One region of the Candidatus Clostridium stratigraminis genome, then DNA from elsewhere that is predicted to be linked to it. Evidence: riboswitches for the same ligand, from Rfam matches in the RefSeq annotation. Region 1 holds a riboswitch; the other holds the start of a gene.
The links. A riboswitch is a leader RNA that binds a small molecule or an ion and turns the genes downstream of it on or off. The one in region 1 is predicted to bind cyclic di-AMP.

Region 1 (7,889 bases):
CCCCAAAGGGACTAGTACAGCCATAATCAATTAATACATTATTATCCTTCAACATTCCCCAAGAGCTAACGGAAATCAGATCTTCATAAAACAGGTAATGTTTATCAGCTAGAAAACATAAATCATTAAAGAAAGCTTTATCTTTAGAGAAATTAAAAACATTAATATATTTATCCTTGAGAGTATTAGTTAACGGCACAGCTCTTTCCATAATCAAAATATTTGGTTTAAAGCAAGCTATAGGTGATAAATATTTTTTAAGTTTTAGATTCACATGAGTGAAAACGTAAAGCTCTACTTTGTTCTGATATATCCCTTCATTTCCTTTTGCAACCTTAATTACATAATCTTTATCAAGTGCATAAACCTTTCTGCTAATACCTTCTCCAAGAAACAAAAATTTTAAATCAAAATCTGTACTTCTTAAGTTGCACAAGTTTTTAAAAAATGCCTCTGAAATTGCCACAGTGTATCACCTAAAAATTATTCTACTATTACATATATGTTAAGGTATTTAGAATGCTACTTTTTTATTCAAAGGGCAGAATGCCAATGGCTGTATAAAAATCATAATCTACTGTATGACTTGTGCTTAAGTTATTATCTTTTCTAAATTTAATAACCTTTTCTTTCATAGCTTCCCCATATTTTCCGTCTAATGCACCTAAGTAATAGCCTTTATCTTTAAGCCTTCTCTGGACTTCATATACGTCGGCGCCAGTATCACCAGGCTCTAGATATCTAAATTTATTTATGAACATGTCATATGGACCACCATATATGACTACAGGGGTTCCATAGCCAACTCTTTCATATAAATTTTCTACATCTTTATTAAGCATTCTTATGCAGCCAAGTGACACTGAGCCGCCTATAGATAAAGGCTTATTAGTGCCGTGTATGCCATATCTGCCCCAAGGTACATTAAGTCCCATCCATCTAGTACCAAAACCGGCACTCCATTTTCCTTTGCTTACAATAGTCCATGTACCGATTGGAGATGGAGTAGATGGTTTTCCACCAGCTATAGTATAAGAGCTTACAATTAAATTTTTTTGAGTGTCAATTAAATATAATTTTGTATCTACTAAATCAATTAGAATATTGTATTTCGGCTTATATTCATTAGATTTTATCTGGGTTTCAGCCTCGATTAATGTAGGAAAGAAGGATAAAATATATAATGAAAAAGAAAAAATTAAGATACATTTTAAGGTTTTAATTTTATCAACTCCTTACTATTATAAAATACAAAGTTATTATTTACTTTAGAAAATAAAATATTCAAATAAAAAAGTAAGAAGAGTGGTAATATGTTCCTCATACTTTCCTCTTCTTACTTTTTAGTTGATTTTATTAAATTAATTTACGTACTTTACATAATCGCTGTAAACATAACCTTGAATTCCATTTAATTTTATGTTTATCCAATTACCATCTTGTGATGCGTTCAAAAATTCTGCAAATTGATTTTGTGCTAAGGTTCCGTAAATTGAACTACTAGCGGAAGCAGATGCCCTAATATTAAGTAAGTAAGCATTATTAATGGCAACGTATCTGCCGGTTAAATTTGAATTAATTAAATTACCATATATAAATCCTGTCTGACCATTATAGGTTATTTGATACCAGCCATTAGAAAAGTTCAAAATTTTCACAATTGCATCCTTTGGAATGGTTCCTGCTAAACTTCCGGATGTAGAAGGACTAGTTCTGAAATTCGCCGCATAATTTACATTGACTATTTTACCTAAGGAACTAGATGTAGTAATGGAATCATCAACAATATTTATATATCTTCCGGGAATATAACCATTATTAATATCATCCATTGTAACAAAATACCTTTTAGTGCCTTGAATACCTCCAAACACTTGATCCCAAGTTGCCTCATAGGTATATGCTCCACTAATACCATTTAGGGTACCCCATCTATCAAAAATCAATACGTGATCACCTGGTCTATCAAGAATATCCATATGCTTTAATTGACTCAAAGAAATTTTTGTAAAATAGTTATCAAATAAGGAATAGGTAGAAAGTTTATCACCTGCAATATTAAAAACTGATTGAACAAAACCTGAACAATCTATGCCTGAAGTACCTGGAATTAAACCGTAACCTGCAGTTGTATTTACATTACCTGTATTGGCTCCCTTATTAACCGCATCTAAGAAATTTGTCCAAGAAGCACCGTATGAACTTGAATCTAAGCTATCATGACCACCCCAATTATAGGGAATTCCTCTTGCTTCATCTGCGGCAATTCCATTTAACTGATCTGGCTGAGTTACCATAGAAGAATAGGTAGAACCTATAGAATTATTTTTACTTTTGTCATAAGTCCATGTGAGGTTTATCATATTCAGTGCTCTTTGTTCTGCTTGACTTCTAGAAATAGAAGTGGCAGTAACAGCACCTGTTTTATAAGAAGGAATTGTAACTGCAGTTAAAAACAATAAAGCTATTGATGTTTTATGAGTCCATTTCAACAATTATCACTCCTAAAATTTTTTTATTAATATAAGTATTCATCGCAGATTTCTTATATTGAATTTAGCAAAAATATATAAAATATGTGGAATGAGGTTAAAAGCCTAAATGGCTTTTAACGGGCAACTTATGAGTGGCAGCGAGTGCTTTTAAGATGCCCAGTGCCAAGTTTAAAAAAAACTCCAAAGCCTTAGGCTATTCGTTTATTTGAGTGAAAGAATAGCCACAAAGCCTTCGTGTTGTATGTCTGAATGAAATGAATTTAGTTCAACACTTGGTTTTGTGGCTATTGAGAGCTTAGAACTTCTTTCGAAGCGATGAGCTCATGCATCATATTTTATATATTGTAGCTATTTTTATATAAATTTTTAACTGTGAAGTTCCTAATATAGTCAGATTAATATGAAAAAACCATTTTATCAACTCTTAATGCTACAGTCTTTGACCAAAGCCAAGTATTTGTAGTACTATCATCAAAATAGAACTGTGCACCATGAGTAGGATCTGTACCTTTTAATGCATCTAAGGCAGCCTGTCTACTATCAGCTGTAGCAGGATTATTAATCCATCCATTTAAAACTGGTGTAAATTGATAGTAACCATTTATTTGTTGATAGATTACATCTTTAATAGTATTTGGCCAATCAGCACTTTTTACTCTGTTAATTACAACAGCACCAACAGCAACCTTAGCTTCATATGGCTCACCTTGAGCTTCAGCGTTTATAAGTCTAGCTAATAAATCTAAGTCTGCTTCGGTGTAAGGAATTACACCTGCAGATGCCTGACTTACAGAAGTTGAAGGAGATGAACTTTGTGAAGAGCTTGTACCCGGAATTATTAAAGTCTGATTTGGATATATAGCATCAATCCAATAGTTATTTGCAGTTCTTAAAGCAGTTAGAGAAACACCAAATTTTTTCGCTATTAAATATAAGGTATCTCCGCTTTTTACAGTATACTGCACAGCAGGTACATTTAATACTTGTCCAGGATAAATCATAGAAGAACCTAATTTATTAGTCTGCATAAGCACTGAACTATTAGTATTAAATAAATTTCCTATTTTATATAGAGAATCACCAGATACAACTTTATAGCTGGCAGCATGTACCAAATTACCAGATAGAAATGAGATTGATAGAGCAAAAAGTAAACTTTTTGTTATTTTAGATTTTAGCATAATTGCCTCCTTTTGCCTCCGAGGTTAGTTGACGGGTTCGGGTAAGAGGTACCCTACTCATTAAATGAGATTCACCCCAGGATAAATCCCCCGTACTCCTTTTGGAGATTCGGCGTTTTGTATGTGATTATTGTAACAAAAGAAATCTTATATTTCTATGCAATATATGTGGAAATGGGGGCAAATGATGGTATGTGTTTAATTCCTAAGTATATTAAGGCTTATTTTAATTTAAACTATATATTATAAAATTAAACTTTTAAAACAATTTTAAATATACATAAAGTTGCGACAAAAATTAATATATTATATTATAAAATAAGGATTAATTTAAGAGGGGATGGCATATGAATGAATTTAATGACGAAATTTAAAAGACTAGGTAATAATAATTTCCATGCATTAACCCATAAAAACTTTAGATATTATTGGTTTGGACAATGTATCTCCTTAATAGGTACCTGGATGCAGAGTATAGGTCAATCTTGGCTGGTTTTTACCATTACAGGTTCACCATTTTTGCTTGGACTTGTTGGAACTATTCAATTCCTGCCTATAACCATATTTTCTCTTTTTGCAGGAGTAGTTGTAGATAGATTTCCAAAGAAGAAGATATTATTAATAACTCAAAGCATTTCTATGCTCCTTGCTTTAACTCTTTCAATTTTAGTATTTACACATACAGTAAAATATTCATACATACTTATAATAGCTCTTATTTTGGGATTTACAAATACACTGGATACACCAACAAGACAAACCTTTGTAGTTGAGGTAGTTGGAAAGGAAGATTTAATGAATGCAATTGCATTAAATTCTGCTGTTTTTAACTTAGCAAGGATTCTTGGACCATCAATTGGTGCATTGATCATGTCTCTACTAGGTGCTGGATGGTGTTTCTTGTTAAATGGCCTTAGTTTCATAGCGGTTATTTATGGACTTATTAAAATAAAACCAACCCCTTATGTAAGAAAAACAAATTCGGAAAGTAAAATATTAAAGGAAATTAAAGATGGGTTATTATACATTTATAAGACTCCAAAGCTAATGAAAACAGTTTTAATTGTATTTGTATTGGGAGTTTTTGCTTTTAATTATAATGTACTGCTTCCTGTATTTACAAAAAATGTTCTTCATCAGTCTGAAGGAACCTATGGATTTTTAATGGCATCATTGGGAATAGGTTCACTTATTGGTGCTGTTACAGTATCTTTAAAAAGTAGGAAGGGTCCTAAACATTCAACTTTGCTGCTAAGCTCAATTATAGTATCAATAATGTTGATGCTCACTGGATTAAGTAAACTGGAGTACATAGCTGCATTTTCTTTAGCTATAACTGGTGTATTTAATATTTACTTTTCCACAACAGCAAATTCTACACTCCAAATAAATGCTAAAGATGAATACAGGGGAAGGGTGATGAGCGTATATGCCTTAGTTTTTGCAGGTTCAACTCCTATAGGTAATTTGTTTTCAGGCACAGCTGCAGATAAGCTTGGAGCTTCCTCAGCCTTTGTAGTTAGTGGAATATTAAGCCTTTTATTTATAACAATTTTAGTTATAATATTTAATAGAAAACCAAATTCTGAAAAAGCTTAATTAAAAGAAGTTTCTATTTATCATTGATTTTTATAGCTTTGCAGAAATATTATATATGTGATATGAAAAAAAAGGGATGAGTTAAAAACTTTTAACTCATCCCTTTAAGTTATTTTGCGTTATCTTTAAAATAATTACTTCTTATTATTGTATCAGAAATAGTTATACCTTCAATTTCTGAGGTTTTTTCTTTTTCACTAGAACTGTTACCTATATATTCTCCATTTGACAGAACTGCAAAACTCTTATTGGTATTAAATAAATTCTTACCTATAGCCGTTCTTTCAAGAGATTTGGTATCGGCACCCATTAAATAAGCGAGGCTAGGAAGAAGGTCAACTTGTCCGCCAATATTACTGAATTTCTTACATTCCATACCTTTAGTGTATATAATAAGAGGTACTCTCATATTATTATTCTGCCACCAGCTTTCTTGAGGCTGAATTTTTGAAACCTCATCATCGTAATATTTGTGTATTCCAGTATGGTCACCATATACCACTACTACTGAATTATCTAAGACACCATCCTTTTGAAGCTTGTCTAGAAAAATTCCAATGTGTTTATCAGTATAATGAATACTTTGAAAGTAACCGCCTAATTTTGTTTCATCGAGCTTACTGTCTAGTTTTAATTCTCTATATTGTGCTGGAATATCAAAAGGTCCATGACTTGATAATGTTATCATAAAACTGTAAAAGGGCTGTTTTTGCTTTGCGATTATTGGTTCTGCCTGACGAAGAAAAGAACCATCACTTAAACCAAGTCCAATTGTTTCATCTAGTTTATAAGAGGTTTCATCCACTGCCTTTTGAAAACCAATGGAAGTAAGAGCAGGCATCCAATTCCAATAGGAACCTTTATCAGGATGTAGTGCTATAGTTGAATAACCAATACCTTGCATTAGCTTAGGCAGAGAATTGTAACTATTATTAGGGTAACGGAAGAAAGTACTACCGCGTCTTACAGGATAAACTGATGTATTGGTCATTAACTCTGCATCTGAGGTTGTTCCGTTGTATACTTGTTCATAATAGTTATCAAAATAAAAACTGTTTTTTAATAATTTATTTATATTAGGAGTTATTTCTTGATTGTTAATTTTTTGCCCTATAACGAAATTCTCTAAGGATTCAACCTGAATTAGAATTAAATTTTTACCTTTAAACATTCCCTTATATTCATTGTCTGGAAGGGATTCCTTATTATTCATGAACCAAGTTTCTATTTGATTTTTCTCAGTACCCGAAAGCTTAAAAGTCTTATTATCTTCATAATAGTTATAGGCATCATAAATATGATAACCTAGAGGAGATAAATTAGCTATTGTTTGAGTAGGTGTCCAGCAAGTCCTAAAAAGTATGGTCTTTTGTCCTTTTTCAACTATATCTATTTTGTAATGGTCAAACCATATATATCCTATAGATATCAATAGGCTCAATAAAAAAAATATAGGTAATCTCTTTTGATTCTTATATTGGCTTTTGTAAAATATAGTTAACGGAATTAAAATTATAAAGTCAATTACAAAAACCAAGTCTATTGTCCTCATCATTGAGAATACATCACTAGATAAATTGTTTAAATTTCCAGTTTGACTTAAATTGTGCAGGGTTATGAAACTATTAAAACCTCTAAAATACCATAAATCACATAATAATAGAAAGGTAAATAATAGATCTATAACTATAAAATACAGAAGCTTGCCTCTATTTTTAAATAAAAAAGAAAAGGACAAGAAAATAATAATAAAACATAAATAAACTAATAGATGGGGACTTCCATAAAATGCCCAACCTACTTTAAAGGATGTGGCTTTATCGCTATTTATAAGCAAAATAAAAAGTATTGATTTTAAATAAAGGCATAAGAGAGTTACAAAAAATAAAGTATCTTTTGCAAGTAATTGGAGGTTTTCTTTTAAAATGCCTTTTCTGTTGATTTTATTTGTATTTAATTTAGTAGTATTATTTAGCAAAACTAAAACTCCTTTTGTATTTTATATTTAAATCACAATAAAAATTATACAGTAATTATTTTAATAGAACAATAAGTAAAACAAAAATCTGGTTACATAAAATAACCAGATTCAGTGTCTTAGAATTAATAATTTATTGAAATTTGAGCTGAATATTTGTGTGGATTGATTTCTTCAATAGTTGGTATTTTACTATTCTTGTTTTTTAGGTAACCTCTGTATATAAAAAATATTTCAACTAAAAGTATTAATATTAATACGGCAAGTATTTTTATAAATCTTGACATTCATACCTCCATATACATTGCTTGAGAATACAATATACATATATTAATATTTATGCTGTTAATATTACACATAATATTAAATTGAAATAATTTTTAACTTAAAATAAAGTACTAATTTACTGAAAGTACTGCTTTATTTTTGTGTTTTTATCTATAAATAGTAATAGAGGTAATCCAAGCACGTAGGTGCATACAAGTTCACCAAAACCAACTTGCAGTGCTGCTAAAATAAATGGAATGTTTGCTGTGTAAGTTAATAGTAGCCCTATAACCACTGCATTAACAAGTACAGCAGGCAGTGGAGCAATATACTTTTTAAATTTCATATTACTCTTTCCTATGTAATAGG
Region 2 (7,889 bases), on a different contig from region 1:
TTTCCCCCATTGAAAAGTTCGTTATTTTCAGAATATAAATATTTTCCCCATAATTCCATTTTATCAGATTATAAATGAAATTCAAGCCTTCAAAAAATTATTCTATAGGTGCCCATTCCTTCATAATTGACTCAGCTGTCTTTAGTCCATCTACAGCAGCAGATATGATTCCACCGGCATAACCTGCACCTTCTCCAGCTGGGTATAGGCCTAAAGCTCTATTTACCTGCAAGTTTTCATTCCTTTCTATTCTAACTGGTGCAGAGGTTCTTGTTTCAATCCCAGTCATAACTGCATCTTCAGAAGCATAGCCTCTAATTTTTTTATCAAAATTTATTAATCCTTCCTTTAAAGCATCAGTAACAAATCCAGGGAGACAGTTTTTTAATTCCCGAAACTCACAACCAGGTTTATAGCTAGGAAGGACTTTTCCTATTGTACTGCTGGGTCTATCCTTTAAAAAGTCACCTACTAATTGAATAGGAGCTGTATAATTTCCTCCACCTAATTTATAAGCTAATTCTTCGTAATGCCTTTGAAATGCCATACCGCTTAAAGGACTTTCTGATTTAAAATCCTCAGGTGTTACATTTACTACCAATGCTGAATTTGCATTTGCCTTATCTCTTCTATAAAAACTCATACCATTAGTGACTAATCTGTTTTCCTCAGAAGCAGCTGCCACTACTTCTCCTCCAGGACACATACAGAAGCTGTAAATTGATCTATTTAATTTATTAGAGGAATAGCTAAGTCTATAATCTGCAGCCTTTAATCTTTCATGCCCTGCAAACCTGCCATATTGGGCTTCATCAATTAGGCTTTGAAGATGTTCAATTCTAACTCCAATAGCAAAAGGTTTAGGTGTTAGCTTTAAATTATTCTTTTGCAGCATCTCATAGGTATCCCTAGAGCTATGTCCTATTGCCAGTACTAAGTTTTCACAGGGAATTCCTTCACCATTAACTATAGCTTCACAAATATAGCCATTTTTAGTGATTATATCCTCTAATTTACTGTTAAATCTTACTTCCCCACCAAGCTCTATAATCTCTTCTCTAATATTCCTTACTACGGTCTTTAAAATATCTGTCCCAACATGGGGCTTGCTTAAGTAAAGTATTTCCTCGGGTGCCCCAGCTTTAACAAAGGCTTCTAGTACATAATCACATCGATTATCCTTTATTCTTGTTGTTAATTTCCCGTCTGAAAAGGTACCGGCTCCACCTTCCCCAAATTGAACATTGGTTTCTTTATTAAGCTTACCTGTACTCCAAAACTTATTTACGCTTATAGTTCTTTCTTCTACCTTTTGTCCTCTTTCTATAATAATTGGCTTATATCCCTTTCTAGCTAATAAAAGGCCGGCAAATATACCTGCCGGTCCCATACCAACTACTATTGGCCTGTTTCTCATTTTTCTTGTGCCAAAAATTACTTCATCCGTATATTTTATAGTCTCAAGCTTTAAATCCTTATCTTTAAGTTTTGCAAGAAGTGCTTTCTCATTTTCTGTAGTAACTTCTAATGTGTAATTAAATTTCACATCATCCTTTTTTCTTGCATCAATACTTTCTCTTAAGACCTTAATTGATTTAAGCTGAGACTTTGTGAGTCTCAGCTTTTTCAAAACTTTTTCTTCTAATATATTTTTATCTTCCTCTATGTCAAGTATTATATTGTTTACTCTTATGGGCATCTATTATTGTCCTCCACTTCCAGTTGTAGTTTGTGAAGCCTTTTTCTTTACACTTGCAATTATACTTTGCGGATTTTGTGATATTTTTGTAATTCCATCAGGAATTGTTAGACTAACTGGTACAGTGTGTTCCCCTTCAGTTACAATTGAATTTAAATCAATATAACAATTAAAATCTGCATTAGTAAGGGCATTTACCTTACTTTCAGGTCCCGAGATAATTAAGGAAACACTTTGATTATTTAAAGCTGCAGTATAAGAGTCATTAAGATTTTTAATTCCTATATCTAAGGAAAAATTCTTTTGAATTATTTTATCCATTATGGCTTTTACCTTTACTGTACCATCACTATTTGTTAAAATCACACCATCTGGAACAATAATCTTAAGTACTACTGTTTTATTTGGAGTAAGTGTGCTTAAATCTATTGGCTCAGTATCAAGTGAAGTAATATCATTAATATTATCTCCTCCGGCAATATCTATCTTATCAGGTACTAGCTGCAGAGATTTTAATGCTAAATCACCACTTACGCTGCCCTTCGTCTTTACGTTTATGTTCACAGTCTTTATCTTTTTTACGGCTATAGAAACATCAACATATGAAGGATTAATATCAACATTTTTAACTTCCTTCCCAGAGGCATCTAAAGCTTTAAGCGGAAGCTTAAAACCTAAGTCCTTTTCTGCAGACTTTAAATCAACAGTTGTTTCTACACTATTAACTTGTTCTACATACTTTGCAGCACCGCTTACAACTACATCAGTTGGATTAATATAGTAGTTTTGAGGGGCATAGTATCCATCTTTAACCTTCCCATTAATATTTATCTTTACAGGTAATGTTTTTTCTACTAGTGTATCAAAGCTTACAGTTACATATAAGCTTTCACTATTTAAAACTGACACGTTAGTCGGCTGCCTTTCAATCCTTACAGGTATATTTTTTGTACCCTTTGAAAATTGAAATTCACTTAAATCTGCTACTACCTTAAATTGTTCCTTGCCTATTGCTATATCTGATAGAGATCCTCTCACGTGCAACGTTACAGTATAGGGCTGAGAAGGTGGAAGAATTTGAAGCTTTTGTGAGGTTACGTTTTCTTGTCCTACTAAAGTTACAGGTACAGAAATTGGTTGAGAGTTGTTATTGTTTTCAACATTAGTCACGTAAAGCCAAAGGGCAAAAGCCGCTATAATACAGCATATTTTAATTAACCAAGTATTTTTTTGCTCCATAACCTCACCCTCTCTCTCAAGGTTAATTTCTTTTTTTGCCTGCTTTTTAATATTCTTACAAGAATATCTTTAAGCCTATCCTTTGTATAATTTCTTGTTAATTTACCATTTACCGCAAGTGATATGTTTCCAGTTTCTTCAGATACAATTATGGTTAGCGCATCCGAATTCTCCGATATCCCTAGTCCAGCTCTATGTCTTGTTCCAAGGGCTTTACTAATCTCATCATTATTAGTTAATGGAAGAAAACAGCCAGAGGCGATAATCTTATCATTTCGTATTATTGTAGCTCCATCATGGAGTGGTGTATTTACAACAAATATGTTTTCTAAAAGTGCTGAAGAAACTATGGCATCAAGTTTAGTACCCGTTGCTATAACATCACCAAGTCCAGTACGATTTTCAATTATAATAAGAGCCCCTGTCTTAGATTTAGATAAATTCTCAACAGCGTCAACTACTTCGCCTACTACCTTCTCCATTATTTCTTCATCTTCTAATATATGTCTATCATTAAAGGCACTTCTTCCTAGGTGCTCTAAACCTCTTCTAATTTCAGGCTGAAAAATAATTATCATAGAAAGTACACCTATAGTTATGGTTTTGCTTAAAATCCAGTTAAGCATATTTAGCTGCAGAAAAGAACTAATAGGAAGTAAAAGTAAAATTAGCAGAATTCCTTTTAGTAGCTGGACGGCCCTTGTCTCTTTAATCAACATATAAGCCTTATAAAATATATAGGAAACCACTATAATATCCAAAATGTTAAATGGACTTATTGTCTTTATACTGTTAAAAATAATCTTAAAAAATTCTGTCAAGTGATTTCGCCCTCCTGTTCTTTTCAATATATATATACAATTATACACTAATAAACGCTGTAGTAGTATACGCAGAATTATAAAATTAAATATATTTATAATAAAATTAAACATAGAAGGAATTTTAATATGAATGCTAGAATAATATAGTATAAATAATTTATAAGCCATTACTTAGGAACATAGAGGAGGTCACAAAATTGAAGCGAAAGAAAAACAAAAATTTAATTATTATTTTGTCAGTTTTAGCCTTTGCATTAATAGTATCCATGGTCTTTTATGGCACATATTATCTTTCAATTGGAAAGTCCCTAAATACTTACGAAAAAGCTGTTAAGTCTTACGTGGATCAGATAAATCAAGAAAACACAAGCACGGAAGCATTTATTGTTGGACAAACTATTGATCCTGATAAAATTAGAAAAGACCTACCTGCAAAAATAGATAATTTGTCGAAAATTAAGGATAGCCTTCAAGGAATTATTCCAGTTGAGAAATATAAAGCAGATCATGATAACCTACTTAATGGTATAGATAAAAATATACTTATTTTCAAGCAGATTAACTTAATTTTAAGTAATCCTAACGGAAATGACTTAGATAAGGCAGGAGCCGATTTAAATAAATACAAAGATGATTGTAATAAATACTACTCCCTTATAAAGCTAAAAGCTATAAAACCTTTAGTTAATAATAAGCTAAGCACTCTAGTGGTTAATACCTCTAGCTACGTTAACGAACTAGTAAGGCTTAAAAGAGATAATGAAATTATTCAAAAACAGAATTTAGACTTTGTTGATAGCATGGAAGGTATAATAGCAAAGTTTTTACCTATTAAAATTGATTTTTCAGATAAGATAATAGCTGCAAGGGCCAATAATTCAAACTTTGATTCAGTTATTTCTGATATTAATAATAACAAAACAAACTTAGACAAACTTTCTCAGGAGTTCTCAAATATAACTGTGCCTTCTAAGGCCATAACCTGTTACAAGGCATTTAATACAAGTATAGACGAATACAACAATTATATGGAAAGCCTTTTATACTCTATAAATAATGAAAAACTTTCCCAAGCCAATTTAACCAGCAGTAGAATTACTGAATTATATGCATCACCAACTTCTAAATATAATAATGTAATAAAGGATTATAGTGACTTTTTAAAAGCATACACTGATTTTAAAAACTTATTACAGTCTTAAAATTACCAATATTGGCATACCTTTTATGGTATGTCATTTTTTTATTTAAATATTGTATTTTTTTTAAAAATAGAGGAATAATATCATTAGCCTAAGTTTTATTTTTATTTTAAAACACGGGGAAACCACTTTTTTGGGGTGAATCGTTATTTCGTAGGTTATGCCTTTACCGAACCCGTCAGCTAACCCCGTAGGCAAAAGGAGGATTGTAATGAAAAAATACACTTTAGTATTTTTATTTTTATGTTTCTTTTTATTTATACCATTGTCCAATGTAAAAGCAGCTAGTGAATTAGATTGTGATTTATACAAGGAGCAGATAGACGCAATACAAGTTTTAAACTATAACCAAAAGTCTATTTATGTAACAGAAAGCGACGTTTATTTAATGGCTCAAATAGTTTATGCTGAAAGCAGGTCTGAGCCCTATGAAGGAAAGGTTGCTGTTGCCTCTGTTATACTAAACAGATTGCAAAGCCCAGGCTTTCCAAAATCTATTGAAGGTGTAATAAAGCAAAAAAACGCCTTTTCTTGTTTAGTTAATGGTCGAATAGATGTCATACCAGATAAAGCAAGTTATGATGCAGTATTAGAAGCTTTAAGTGGTAAAGATCCTACAAATAAAGCAGTTTTCTTCTATAATCCTAAAATTGCAACTTCATATTGGATGAAGAACATAGAAAAAGCTAATGTAAAACCTATAGGAAACCATGTTTTTTTCGTAGTTAATCAATAATTTTTAAAAATTAAATAGGCATAAAAGAACTCCTCAAATAATTTTGAGGAGTTCTTTTATGTGAAATTTATTTACTATCAAGGTATGAAACTGCGTTTAATGCCGCAACCTGTCCTTCCCCTGCAGCCTTAATATATTGATAAGGTTTTCCAATACAATCACCAGCTGCATATAAGCCTTCAATGTTTGTTAACATGCTTCTATTTACTTTTATATGACCTTCTTCAATAGTAAGACCTGGAACCAATTGCCCAGGCGGAACACTGTCCTTTAAGATAAAGATACCATCAGTTTTTATAATCTTATTTTTAAGTAATAAGCTGTGAGCCAAATCATCTCCTGCTATTTCTATAGGTCTATCAACTACAATTTCTATAATATCCTTTAGATTTCCCACATTCTTATACATTGGAACATAATAGGTTTTTGCAGCAAGTTCACTAACATAATTAGCATCTTCTTCAGCATCTTTATTATAGCCTATGATAGTTACTATTTTACCCTTATATAGGGGTGCATCACAGGTAGCGCAATAGCCTACACCTTTGCCCAAAAATTTTTCTTCTCCCTTTAAGGCTTTTGTGTATTCAACTCCAGTTGCCAATATTACTGTTTTTGCTTCGTAAAGTTTCTCATTAACCATTAAAGCAAAATAGTCTCCCATTGCGTAAATAGAATTGATTCTTTCATAAGTTATATGGATGTTCATAGCTTTAATGTGTTTTTCAAATTCATGTTTTAATTCCCTGCCGCTTATATTAGGAAGCCCTAAGTAGTTATTAATCTTTGGAGCAATTGTTAGCTTTGCACTTAAATCCTTGCTTCCAAAAACAATGATATTTTTATTTCTTATTTTAGCATTCACAGCAGCAGATAACCCAGCTGGTCCACTGCCCACAATTGCTATATCATATCTTTGCGACACACCCTTCACCCCTATCAGCCTTAAAGCAGCTTTAACTTAAATATGCTTTTCAATTAAATCCTTAACAGCTATCTTTGGTCTAAAACCAACCATTGTATCTACAGTAGACCCATTCTTAAACACCATGACTGTTGGTATACTTGATACCCTATACTTTTGTGATACTACTGGATTATTATCAACATTAACCTTTACAAACTTTACTTTTCCGTTATAGTCCTTTTCTAGTTCTTCTAAAACTGGTCCAAGCATTTTGCAAGGTCCGCACCAAGGAGCCCAAAAATCAACAACTACAGCTTCATTGCCTTTCATTACTTCATCTTCAAAATTATTATCCATTATTTCTTTAATCATTTTATTTCCTCCTTTTAGTGGTCACACTGAGTAATTTAAGATTACTCGCTTCCGCTCGCAAATTACTCGTAAAAGTCCATTTAGACTCTAACCTCTTTACATACCCCTAGATGGTATTTTATTATATTAATATTATATATTATTATAATTAATATATCAAGTGTAGCATTGTAACGTTATTTAGCTAAAATATTATTTATTACACTATTATTATAAATAGACTTAGGATACTGCTTAGTAAGTCTTGAAGCATAATTTTTAGCTAATTTTACATCTACAGATTTATAAATTAAACTCATATCATACAAAACTGTTTGCTCATAGGTGCCATTAGAAAACTTACTATCATATTCTTCATAATATTTTATGCACTTATCAATTTGATTATCATTTTTAAAGCTGAAGCCTAACATATATAGTATATCCTGATATAGATAATATTCTTTCCCATAATCACAAGCCATAGTAAAATATTTTTCGGAAGTTTTGTAATCCTTTGACGTTAATGCTTGTCTGCCTTTACCATAAAAATATTCTATACCGCTGCTTTGTAGTAGTTCTATACCTTTTTGAAGCAAGGTCTTATCATTTATATTTAATTCTTTGTCCTTCCACTCATTTGCCATGCTGTACAGTTTTTCATAGTCTTGATTAGTTACAGCACTTTTAAACTCTTCACTTTTAAATATATTTTCATTTACAGTTTTAGTATTTTCATTTGCTGCTATTGTATCATTTGCAGCATTAGTACTACTAACTGTAGGAGCTTTGGCAGGTTCATTTGTATTGTTTTTACCTGCAGATATTTTAGCTTGTTCACTTATGTTGTTTTTGGCTGCTATTGCCTTGTTTATATTTTTGACTACAAAACCTAAAGCCAAACCTATGATTATACATGCAATTGGTATAG

Region 2: another riboswitch for cyclic di-AMP. It lies ahead of ACJDUG_RS11335 (cell wall hydrolase); the one in region 1 lies ahead of ACJDUG_RS12560 (LysM peptidoglycan-binding domain-containing protein).

Annotation. Positions count from the first base shown of each region.
Region 1 is NZ_JBJHZZ010000009.1:54,058-61,946, forward strand. It holds gene ACJDUG_RS12545 (hypothetical protein) at 1-466, opposite strand, end outside; gene ACJDUG_RS12550 (L,D-transpeptidase family protein) at 531-1,223, opposite strand; gene ACJDUG_RS12555 (SH3 domain-containing protein) at 1,362-2,495, opposite strand; gene ACJDUG_RS12560 (LysM peptidoglycan-binding domain-containing protein) at 2,891-3,676, opposite strand; cyclic di-AMP (ydaO/yuaA leader) riboswitch at 3,676-3,801, opposite strand; gene ACJDUG_RS12565 (MFS transporter) at 4,028-5,275, shown strand; gene ACJDUG_RS12570 (LTA synthase family protein) at 5,385-7,253, opposite strand; gene ACJDUG_RS12575 (hypothetical protein) at 7,379-7,540, opposite strand; gene ACJDUG_RS12580 (QueT transporter family protein) at 7,657-7,889, opposite strand, start outside.
Region 2 is NZ_JBJHZZ010000007.1:74,846-82,734, forward strand. It holds gene ACJDUG_RS11315 (NAD(P)/FAD-dependent oxidoreductase) at 98-1,699, opposite strand; gene ACJDUG_RS11320 (CdaR family protein) at 1,703-2,938, opposite strand; gene cdaA (diadenylate cyclase CdaA) at 2,914-3,759, opposite strand; gene ACJDUG_RS11330 (hypothetical protein) at 3,960-4,964, shown strand; cyclic di-AMP (ydaO/yuaA leader) riboswitch at 5,043-5,175, shown strand; gene ACJDUG_RS11335 (cell wall hydrolase) at 5,176-5,700, shown strand; gene ACJDUG_RS11340 (NAD(P)/FAD-dependent oxidoreductase) at 5,768-6,625, opposite strand; gene trxA (thioredoxin) at 6,662-6,979, opposite strand; gene ACJDUG_RS11350 (tetratricopeptide repeat protein) at 7,156-7,889, opposite strand, start outside.